DNA from 2 places in the Arthrobacter sp. 8AJ genome. Region 1 is predicted to be linked to the other one. Evidence: riboswitches for the same ligand, from Rfam matches in the RefSeq annotation. Region 1 holds a riboswitch; the other holds the start of a gene.
What was found. Region 1 has a riboswitch for S-adenosylmethionine ahead of BACI349Y_RS07645 (aminotransferase class V-fold PLP-dependent enzyme). Riboswitches for the same ligand answer to the same signal wherever they lie in the genome.

Region 1 (4,213 bases):
CATGCCTTGGTGGCGCGCCAGGCCAGGGTGAGGTAGGGAAGGTCAAGTTCCTGGCCGGGGGCATGGGCCAGGTGCTCGTGCAGGTACCAGTCCAGGTTGGCCAGAACTTTTGCCCGCGTCGCCTCACCGGCCCGAAGGTAGTAGCTGCGCGACTTGGTGAGCTCCATCAAGTCCCCGGTGGTCACCCTGTCCTGCCAGTGGGTGACGTGACCTTCGAGTCCGTGGAATTCGGGCCCGACGACGGGCTTGTGGCCGGGCCGGTACACATCGCCGGCGTGCATGATCCGGGAGAGCCGGTGCACCCAGGGGACGGAGGTGTCCAGCTGGTTCCAGACCAGGCCAAGTGTTCCGTGCGGGCGCAAGACGCGCGCCAGCTCGGTGCTTGCCAGCAGGGGGTCGCACCAGTGCCACGCCTGGGCAACGGTCGCGACGTCGAAGGCAGCGTCGGGAAGGCCTGTCGCCTCGGCAGTCCCCGGCGCAGCCGTGGCGGCGGGGCAGTGGGCCTTCAGCTGGGCGAGCATGTCCGCAGAGGGGTCGACGGCGGTGACGTCCAGTCCCATGGTCAGCAGCAACGCGGTGAACTTTCCCGTACCCGCGCCGACGTCCAGGGCGTCATGGGCTCCGGCCGGTACCAGCCACCGTGCAGATTCCGCAGGATAGCCGGGACGGACACGCTGGTAGTGGCGGCCGCCGTCCTGGAAGCTCTGCCCGAGCTCCGTGCGCCGGCCGTGATCAAGCCTGGGGCCACCCCGAACCACGCGTGGCCTCCTTCTGGTGCTGCCTGCGGATGTCCTTTGATTTTACCGCATGCCCGGCATCAGCAGGCAGCCGCCGCCCCGCCGCCTAGTCGTCCAGGCAGGGGGCTGCGCCGGCCGTCCCGGGGGTATTGGGCGCCCAGTGCGGGTAGGTGCGGAAATCATTGGCGGGCACCCAGCGGCCCGCATCCACCACGTAGTCCCATCCCAGTCCGTTGCTGCGCAGCGTCCGGATGCCGGTGAGGAGGCGTTTGGCGTCTTCCAGCCGCGAACCCACGCCGAAACTTGCCCGGAGGGAGCCGGACGGCAGGCCCAGGCGCTTCAGCAGGGGATGGGCGCAGAAGCGGCCGTCGCGCAGGCCCACCCCGTGCTCTGCGGAAAGGTAGGCGGCCACCAGCCCTGCGTCGTAGCCCTCGACCGAGAAGTTGACCACGCCGATGGTGTCTGTTTCCGGGTTGGTGTCCTTGAAGATCTGGTGGACGGTGACGCCGTCGATGTCCTGCAGGCCCTCCACCAGGAAGGAACGGATGGCGGATTCGTGGGCGTGCCACCGGTCCTGGTCGAGTTCGGCGATGACCTGGGTGGCGCGGGCCAGGGTGGCGGCGCCGAGGACATTCGGCGAGCCCCCCTCGTGGCGGGCCGGGCCCGTGGCCCAGCTGACGCCGTCGAGCCGTGCTTCCTTGACCGCCCCGCCGCCGGCGAGGTGCGGGACGCCGGTGTCCAGCCAGTCGGGACGTCCCACCAGGACACCCGCACCGAACGGTGCGTACAGCTTGTGGCCGGAAAAGGCGAGGTAGTCGACGTCGTCCGCGCTGATGTCCACCCTGCGGTGCGGCGCGAGCTGGGCCGCGTCCACCACGATCCGGGCGCCGTGCTGGTGGGCCAGCGCGGCCAGGGCCCGGATGGGAAGAATCTCGCCGGTGACGTTGGAGGCGCCGGTGACGGCCAGCAGGCTGACGCCGCCCTGCTCCAGCTCGGTCCGGACGGCGTCCAGGGTGCCGGTGATGGTGTCCGCGGCAACGATGCTGCGGTGCGGGACGCCCTGCCACGGCAGGAGGTTGGCATGGTGTTCGATGTCCAGGTAAAGGACCTCGCCGTCATGCCGGCCGTCGGTGGCAGGCAGGCAGCCGGCCAGGAGGTTCAGCGAATCGGTGGTGTTGCGGGTGAAAATGACCGAATCATCCGGCCGGCCGCCCACGAAGTCCCGGACAATGCTGCGGGCGTTCTCGTAAACGGACGTGCTGATCTGGGACGCGTAGCCGGCCCCGCGGTGGACGCTGGCGTAGTAGGGCAGGATCTCGTTCAGGTAGGCGGAGACCACGGAGAGCGCCGGAGCGGATGCGCCGTAGTCAAGGTTCGCGTACCGGATGTGGCCGCCGGAAATCAGCGGTGCCTGGATTTCGGCGCCGGTGACGGCAGCCAGGGGACGGCCGGCAACGGCGTGGCGATCGCCGGGAGCGCCGGATTCGGCAATGGCGGGCTGGGGGGAGACGGTGGCAGTTGTCACAGAGACCTCACTTGAATACAGGACTCCGGCACAGGGAATCCGCGCTTGCCGCATCCACTCCGGACCGGCCTGGTCGTCACCCGGGGCACCCCGCCGCGAATGGAGGGTTGCCGGCCAGCAAACCGGGGTTTTGCGCTGGCACTCGTGACCTGCATAAAAGCGTAGGACATGGGGCGGCCAGGATTGAAGCCGCGGCAATTGTTAAGGGCTTTGTTACGCAATATCGAATAAGCGACGCCGGACACCCCCGTCTGGAGGTGTCCGGTGTCGCAATATTCGTTTGAGGGGGCCAAACCGTGGCAGTTACAACAGGTCATCCAGGTACGGGTTGAGGCGGTGCAGCACCTCTGAGTGCAGGATCGAGTTGGTGGCCAGCGCGTTCCCCCCGAACGGTCCGTCCTCGCCTTCGAGGGAGGTGAACCGGCCGCCCGCCTCAACCACGATCGGCACCAGCGCAGCCATGTCGTAGAGGTTGAGCTCCGGTTCGCAGGCGATGTCCACCGAGCCCTCTGCCACCATGCAGTACGACCAGAAATCGCCGTAGGCCCGGGTCCGCCAGACGTCCTCGGTCAGCCCGAGGAACTCGTCGAGGTTGCCCCGTTCCTTCCAGCCGCTCAGGCTGGAGTAGGAGAGGGAGGCGTCGGAGAGGCTGGACACATCGGAGACGCGCAGCCGGGTGGCGGCTGCCAGGGACCGGCCCATGTACGCGCCCATGCCCTTTGCCGCCCACCAGCGCTTGCCGAGGGCCGGGGCGCTGACCACGCCCACCACAGGCTCGCCTTCATCCACCAGGGCGATCAGCGTGGCCCAGACCGGGACGCCCCGGACAAAGTTCTTGGTCCCGTCAATGGGATCGATGATCCAGCGCCGTGAACCGTGCCCGGTGCTGCCGAACTCCTCACCCAGGACGGCATCGCGGGGCCGGGAGCGGGAGAGCTGGCCGCGGATGGCTTCCTCCGCTGCCTTGTCGGCGTCGGTGACGGGCGTCAGGTCCGGCTTGGTCTCAACGTGGAGGTCCAGGGCCTTGAAGCGGCTCATGGTCTGGTCATCCACGGAGTCGGCCAGGACATGGGCCAGGCGCAGGTCATCGTTGTAGCTCGAAGCGGGTTGGATCATGGTTACAAACTACCGTCTGTGGACGCTTCTGCCGGGAGAACGCGTCAGTTGACGCTGCCGAGCTCTTTGGTTTCCTGTGCGTCCATGCGCGGGTCCGTGCCGAGCAGCCGCCGGAGCGATGCCAGGCGTGCCGGGCCGGTGGGACCTGCGTGTCCGCCTGCCACCCAGTCGTCGAGGCCGCAGTTCACCGCGTTTGCAGTGTGCTTGCACCCGCGTTCACAGTTTTCGATGCCGGGGGACAGGTCGGGGAAGGAGCGCAGGATCCGGTCCGGGTCCACGTGTGCCAGTCCGAAGGAACGGATACCGGGGGTGTCAATGATCCAGCTGCCGGCCGGCGCGTCCGCCAGGCGCAGGGCCAGGGCCGACGACGACGTGTGGCGGCCGCGCCCCGTGACCGCGTTCACTCCGCCCGTGGCCCGCTCGGCGCCGGTCAGCGCATTCACCATGGTGGACTTGCCCACGCCGGAGTGCCCCAGCATCACGGTGACCTTGCCGTCGAGATGGGCGCGGAGGTCGGCCACCGCCGCGCTGTCCAGCCGGGCGGAGAGGCCGTCGTCCGACCGTGCATCGATCCCGGAGGCCTGTGCATCGGCGGTCCGGCTGATGATCACAGGGAAGTCCAGGTGGGTGTAGTTGGACAGCAGCTCCGCGGGGTCTTTCACGTCGGCCTTGGTGACCAGCAGGATCGGCTCGATCCCGGCGTCATAGGCAGCCACCAGGGCGCGGTCGATGAACCCGGTGCGTGGTTCCGGGTTGGCGGCCGCCACCACAATCACCAGTTGGTCGGCGTTGGCCACCACGGCGCGCTCGACGGGGTCGGTGTCGTCGGCGCTGC
Region 2 (4,213 bases), 2.1 Mb from region 1:
TCGGTGGGGAACGGGCCGGCACCAACGCGGGTGGTGTAGGCCTTGATGATGCCGATGGAACGCGAAATCCGGGTGGGGCCGATGCCGGAACCCACCGAGGCGCCGCCGGCGGTGGGGTTGGAGGAGGTCACGAACGGGTAGGTGCCGTGGTCCACGTCCAGGAACGTTGCCTGGCCGCCCTCCATCAGGACTACCTTGCCCTCGTCCAGCGCCGAGTTCAGGACCAGGGTGCTGTCGATGACCAGCGGGCGGAGCCGCTCGGCGAAGGACAGGAAGTACTCCACGATCTCGTCCACCACAACGCTGCGGCGGTTGTAGACCTTGACCAGGAGTTCGTTCTTCTGGCGCAGCGAGCCTTCCACCTTCTGGCGCAGGATCGATTCGTCGAAGACGTCCTGGACGCGGATGCCCAGCCGGGCCACCTTGTCCATGTAGGCGGGGCCGATGCCGCGGCCGGTGGTGCCAATGGCACGGCTGCCCAGGAAGCGCTCGGTCACCTTGTCCAGCACCTGGTGGTACGGGGCCACCAGGTGGGCGTTGGCGGAGACCCGCAGTTTTGAGGTGTCGGCGCCGCGCGCCTGGAGTCCGTCGATTTCCTGGAAGAGTGCCTCCAGGTTCACCACGCAGCCGTTGCCGATGATGGGAACGGCGTTGGAGCTGAGAATGCCTGCCGGCAGCAGCTTGAGTTCGTACTTTTCACCGCCTACGACGACGGTGTGCCCGGCGTTGTTGCCGCCGTTGGGCTTGACGACGTAGTCAACACGGCCGCCCAGCAGGTCGGTGGCCTTGCCTTTTCCTTCGTCGCCCCACTGGGCTCCTACGATCACAATTGCTGGCATGGGATCCTCCCCCATTCGTGCGGACTGCCCGGGCCGGCCACCAGGTGGCGGGCCCATGCAGCGCCGTTCATGAGAATGCCCCGAACATACCGGCCTTCGCACAGCCGCAGCACGGCGCAGCGAAGCAAGAGTTCCGGGGCTCTTACCACCCAAGTTTAGCCGATAGGGCACTTTGTCCACTGTTGTGGCCCGCCGCGGTCCTTTCTGCCAAAAGGCCGCGGCGGCCGGTGCCGTCTATTCGTCCTCAGCCTCCCCGGCCGGCCGGGACGTCTGTTCGGCGAGCGTGTTCCAGAAGGAGGTGTCGGCGTCGGCAATGGACCCGTCCGCGATGGCCGCGGCCGTGGAGGTCAGCGTGGTGACGGTCTGTTTAATCAGGTAGCCGTTGCTGCGCTGCCCGAGTGCATAGCCGTCCAGGTAGTGGTCCGACATGCCGCGCATCTCGAAGAGCAGGGTGGCAATGCCGTACTCCACGGAGATGCCGTTGCGGCTGATGGTTTCGGCACTGCCGCCCTGGTATTTGCCCAGGTGCCCCCAGCCGGTGGAGTCGACGTTGTTGAACACCACGGCGCCGAGTTGCTTGGATTTTTCGACGACGGCGGGGTCGGCGTTGGGGGTGGTGGGGTACAGGATGGAGCCCGACACCAGCTTGCCGTCACGCTCGGCCCGGGTGCCCTGGTGGTGCAGGTCGATCATGTAGTCGATCCGGTATTTGCGCATGACGTTGTTGTGCAGCGCCTGGGTCTCCGGCTGGACCTTGGCCACGTGGTCGCGGTTCAGGTCCACGCCCTCGGCGTTGTAGCGGGTGAGGTGCCGGTCGCCCTTGGCGAGGTAATTGTCCAGGGAGAAGTCCACGTCACCCATGGCGCCGTCCGCATTGAGCATGGGCACTACCAGGATGTTCACGCCGTTGAGGATGTCCGCGGATTTGCCGGTCCCCAGGTGCTTGATGAACTCCATGGCGCCCTCGGTGGTGAGCTGCTCGTTGCCGTGCTGCTGGGTCAGGTACAGGATGGTGGGCTTGGCGGGGTCCGAAATGTACTTGATCAGGTGGATGTCACGCCCCTTGACCGTCTGCCCGATGACCTCCAGCTCCATTGCCGGCTGGCGGGCATCCTGGTCCTTCAGGAATAAGACCATCTGTTCATACGTGGCGAGCCTGGACGTGGTGATCTGGCCGTTGGCGTCGTAGTTGGGGCCTTCGCCTACCGCGTGTGCCAGCGGGGCGGGACCTGCGACGACGGCCAGCGCCAGGGCGCCGGAGACGGCGAGGAAAGCCGCCGGGCAGCCCGTCGCGACATAAAGCGGCGCAGACTTGCCCCGGGGCAGGCATCTGGATTTATGTGAGAGTGAACCATCCGGAGCGGCCGAGAGACCTGGCTCGATGACGCCGCAGCAACCACGGTCCAGCAGGATTCCTGCCGGCCGAAGGTGCTACTGCCAGGACCGATGGAAAGGAAGATTCCAGCATGTCCCTGAACACCGACCACATCCGCGTCACCCACGCGGGATCCTTGCCCCGCACCCCGGAACTCATCGCGGCCAACGCCGCCAAGGAAACCGACGGCGTCACCCCTGAATTCCTGGGACTCCTGGAGGCCTCCGTGGTGGAGGTGGTCCAGCGCCAGAAGGACCTCGGCATCGACATCCCCAACGACGGCGAATACGGGCACACGATGTCCAGCTCCGTGGACTACGGCGCCTGGTGGAACTACTCCTTTGCACGGCTGGGCGGCCTGGAGCCAACCAACGTGGACCGCTGGGCCGATGCCCAGGTGCACCGCTCCTCGCCCGGCAACATTGTCCTGACCTCATTCCCCGACCGGCGCGACCGGCAGGCGTTCAACGAGGCCTACAACGACCCCTCCTCGGGCATCCTGTCTCACCGCAAGAGCGTGACCCAGCCCAAGATCGCCGGACCCCTGACCTACACGGGCCAGGACCTGGTGGCATCGGACATCAGGAACCTGAAGACCGGCCTCGCAGCCGCCGGGTTGTCGGACGGCTTCGTAGCATCCCTCTCCCCCGGCTCCTGCGCCCGCGTGGCCAACGAGTACTACAAGTCGGAGGAGGAACTTGTCTACGCCTGCGCCGATGCCATGCGGGAGGAGTACAAGGCGATCATCGATGCCGGCCTCACCGTGCAGCTCGATGATCCGTCCCTGGCCGAGAGCTGGGACCAGATCAATCCCGAGCCCTCCCTGGAGGACTACCTGAAGTTCATCCAGCTGCGCGTCGAGGCCACCAACTGGGCCCTCCGCGACCTGCCCCAGGAACAGATCCGGCTGCACGTCTGCTGGGGTTCCTGGCACGGTCCGCACACCACCGACATCCCCTTCGCCGACATCATCGGATCGGTGCTGCAGGTGAACGCCGGCGCCTACTCCTTCGAGGCAGCCAACGTCCGCCACGAACACGAATGGCGGGTATGGGAGGACACCAAGCTCCCCGAGGGCAAGGTGATCATCCCGGGCATCGTCTCGCACGCCACCAACGTGGTGGAACACCCGGACTTGGTGGCAGACCGCATTGTCCGCTTTGCCGACGTCGTGGGCCGTGAGAATGTCATCGCCTCCACCGACTGCGGCCTGGGCGGCCGGGTCCACCCGCAGATCGCCTTCGCCAAGCTGGAGGCCCTCGGCGAGGGCGCCCGCCGGGCCACCAGCCGCCTCTGGTAGCTGCAAGAGGCGACGCGGGAACCCGCCGGTTCCGTGCCCTGGCTGAGTCAGGTGCACGGGACCGGCGTTTCGTTTCCCGGGGCTTGCTAAACTGGGTAAGGCCGACCAGGAATCGGCCCACCCCAATCAACCGCCGCTGATGTGTCGCGCCCCCGCGTGCCCGTTTCCGTGGCGGCAGCAACGCCAATCCCCGCAGGAGAACCAGCACTTCATGACAGCCCTGGCACCCGAAACATTCCACGAACAGCTCATGAGCCGCCGCTACGACCCCAGCGTTGCTGCCGTTAACGAGCTCTGCGATTCCCTGCAGGAGACCAAGCCCGGAACCGTGGTCCCCTATGTGGATCCCATGCACGACGTGGAGGAATGCCGCATCATCAGCCTGTTCTCCAACATTGGCGAGGCGGACCCGTCCGGGTTCATCACGGCCGGGGACCAGGACGCCGCGACCCGCATGCTGGGACTGCAGTGGAAGCTGGGCCTGCGCCCCGAGTTCGTGATGCCGTGGAACGTCCACCCCTGGCACGTTCCCGGTGAGCCCAACGGCAAGTTCACTCCCGACCAGATCCAGGCAGGCCTGAAGCCGCTGCTGAAGTTCCTGGCCCTGGTGCCCCGTGCCTCCGTCATCGTGGCGCACGGAACCGAAGCCAACCGGTTGGCCAACGCACTCCTGAAGACCGAAGTGCCCCTGCTGTGGCG

Region 2: it holds a riboswitch for S-adenosylmethionine, as region 1 does, so the genes downstream of both, BACI349Y_RS17180 (cobalamin-independent methionine synthase II family protein) here and BACI349Y_RS07645 (aminotransferase class V-fold PLP-dependent enzyme) in region 1, are expected to answer to the same signal.

Annotation. Positions count from the first base shown of each region.
Region 1 is NZ_LR733289.1:1,645,123-1,649,335, forward strand. It holds gene BACI349Y_RS07640 (class I SAM-dependent methyltransferase) at 1-758, opposite strand, end outside; gene BACI349Y_RS07645 (aminotransferase class V-fold PLP-dependent enzyme) at 844-2,262, opposite strand; SAM riboswitch class IV at 2,299-2,412, opposite strand; gene hisN (histidinol-phosphatase) at 2,566-3,378, opposite strand; gene rsgA (ribosome small subunit-dependent GTPase A) at 3,423-4,213, opposite strand, start outside.
Region 2 is NZ_LR733289.1:3,708,285-3,712,497, forward strand. It holds gene BACI349Y_RS17170 (adenylosuccinate synthase) at 1-839, opposite strand, end outside; gene BACI349Y_RS17175 (M14 family zinc carboxypeptidase) at 1,074-2,090, opposite strand; SAM riboswitch class I at 2,188-2,292, shown strand; gene BACI349Y_RS17180 (cobalamin-independent methionine synthase II family protein) at 2,306-3,514, shown strand; gene BACI349Y_RS17185 (uracil-DNA glycosylase) at 3,726-4,213, shown strand, end outside.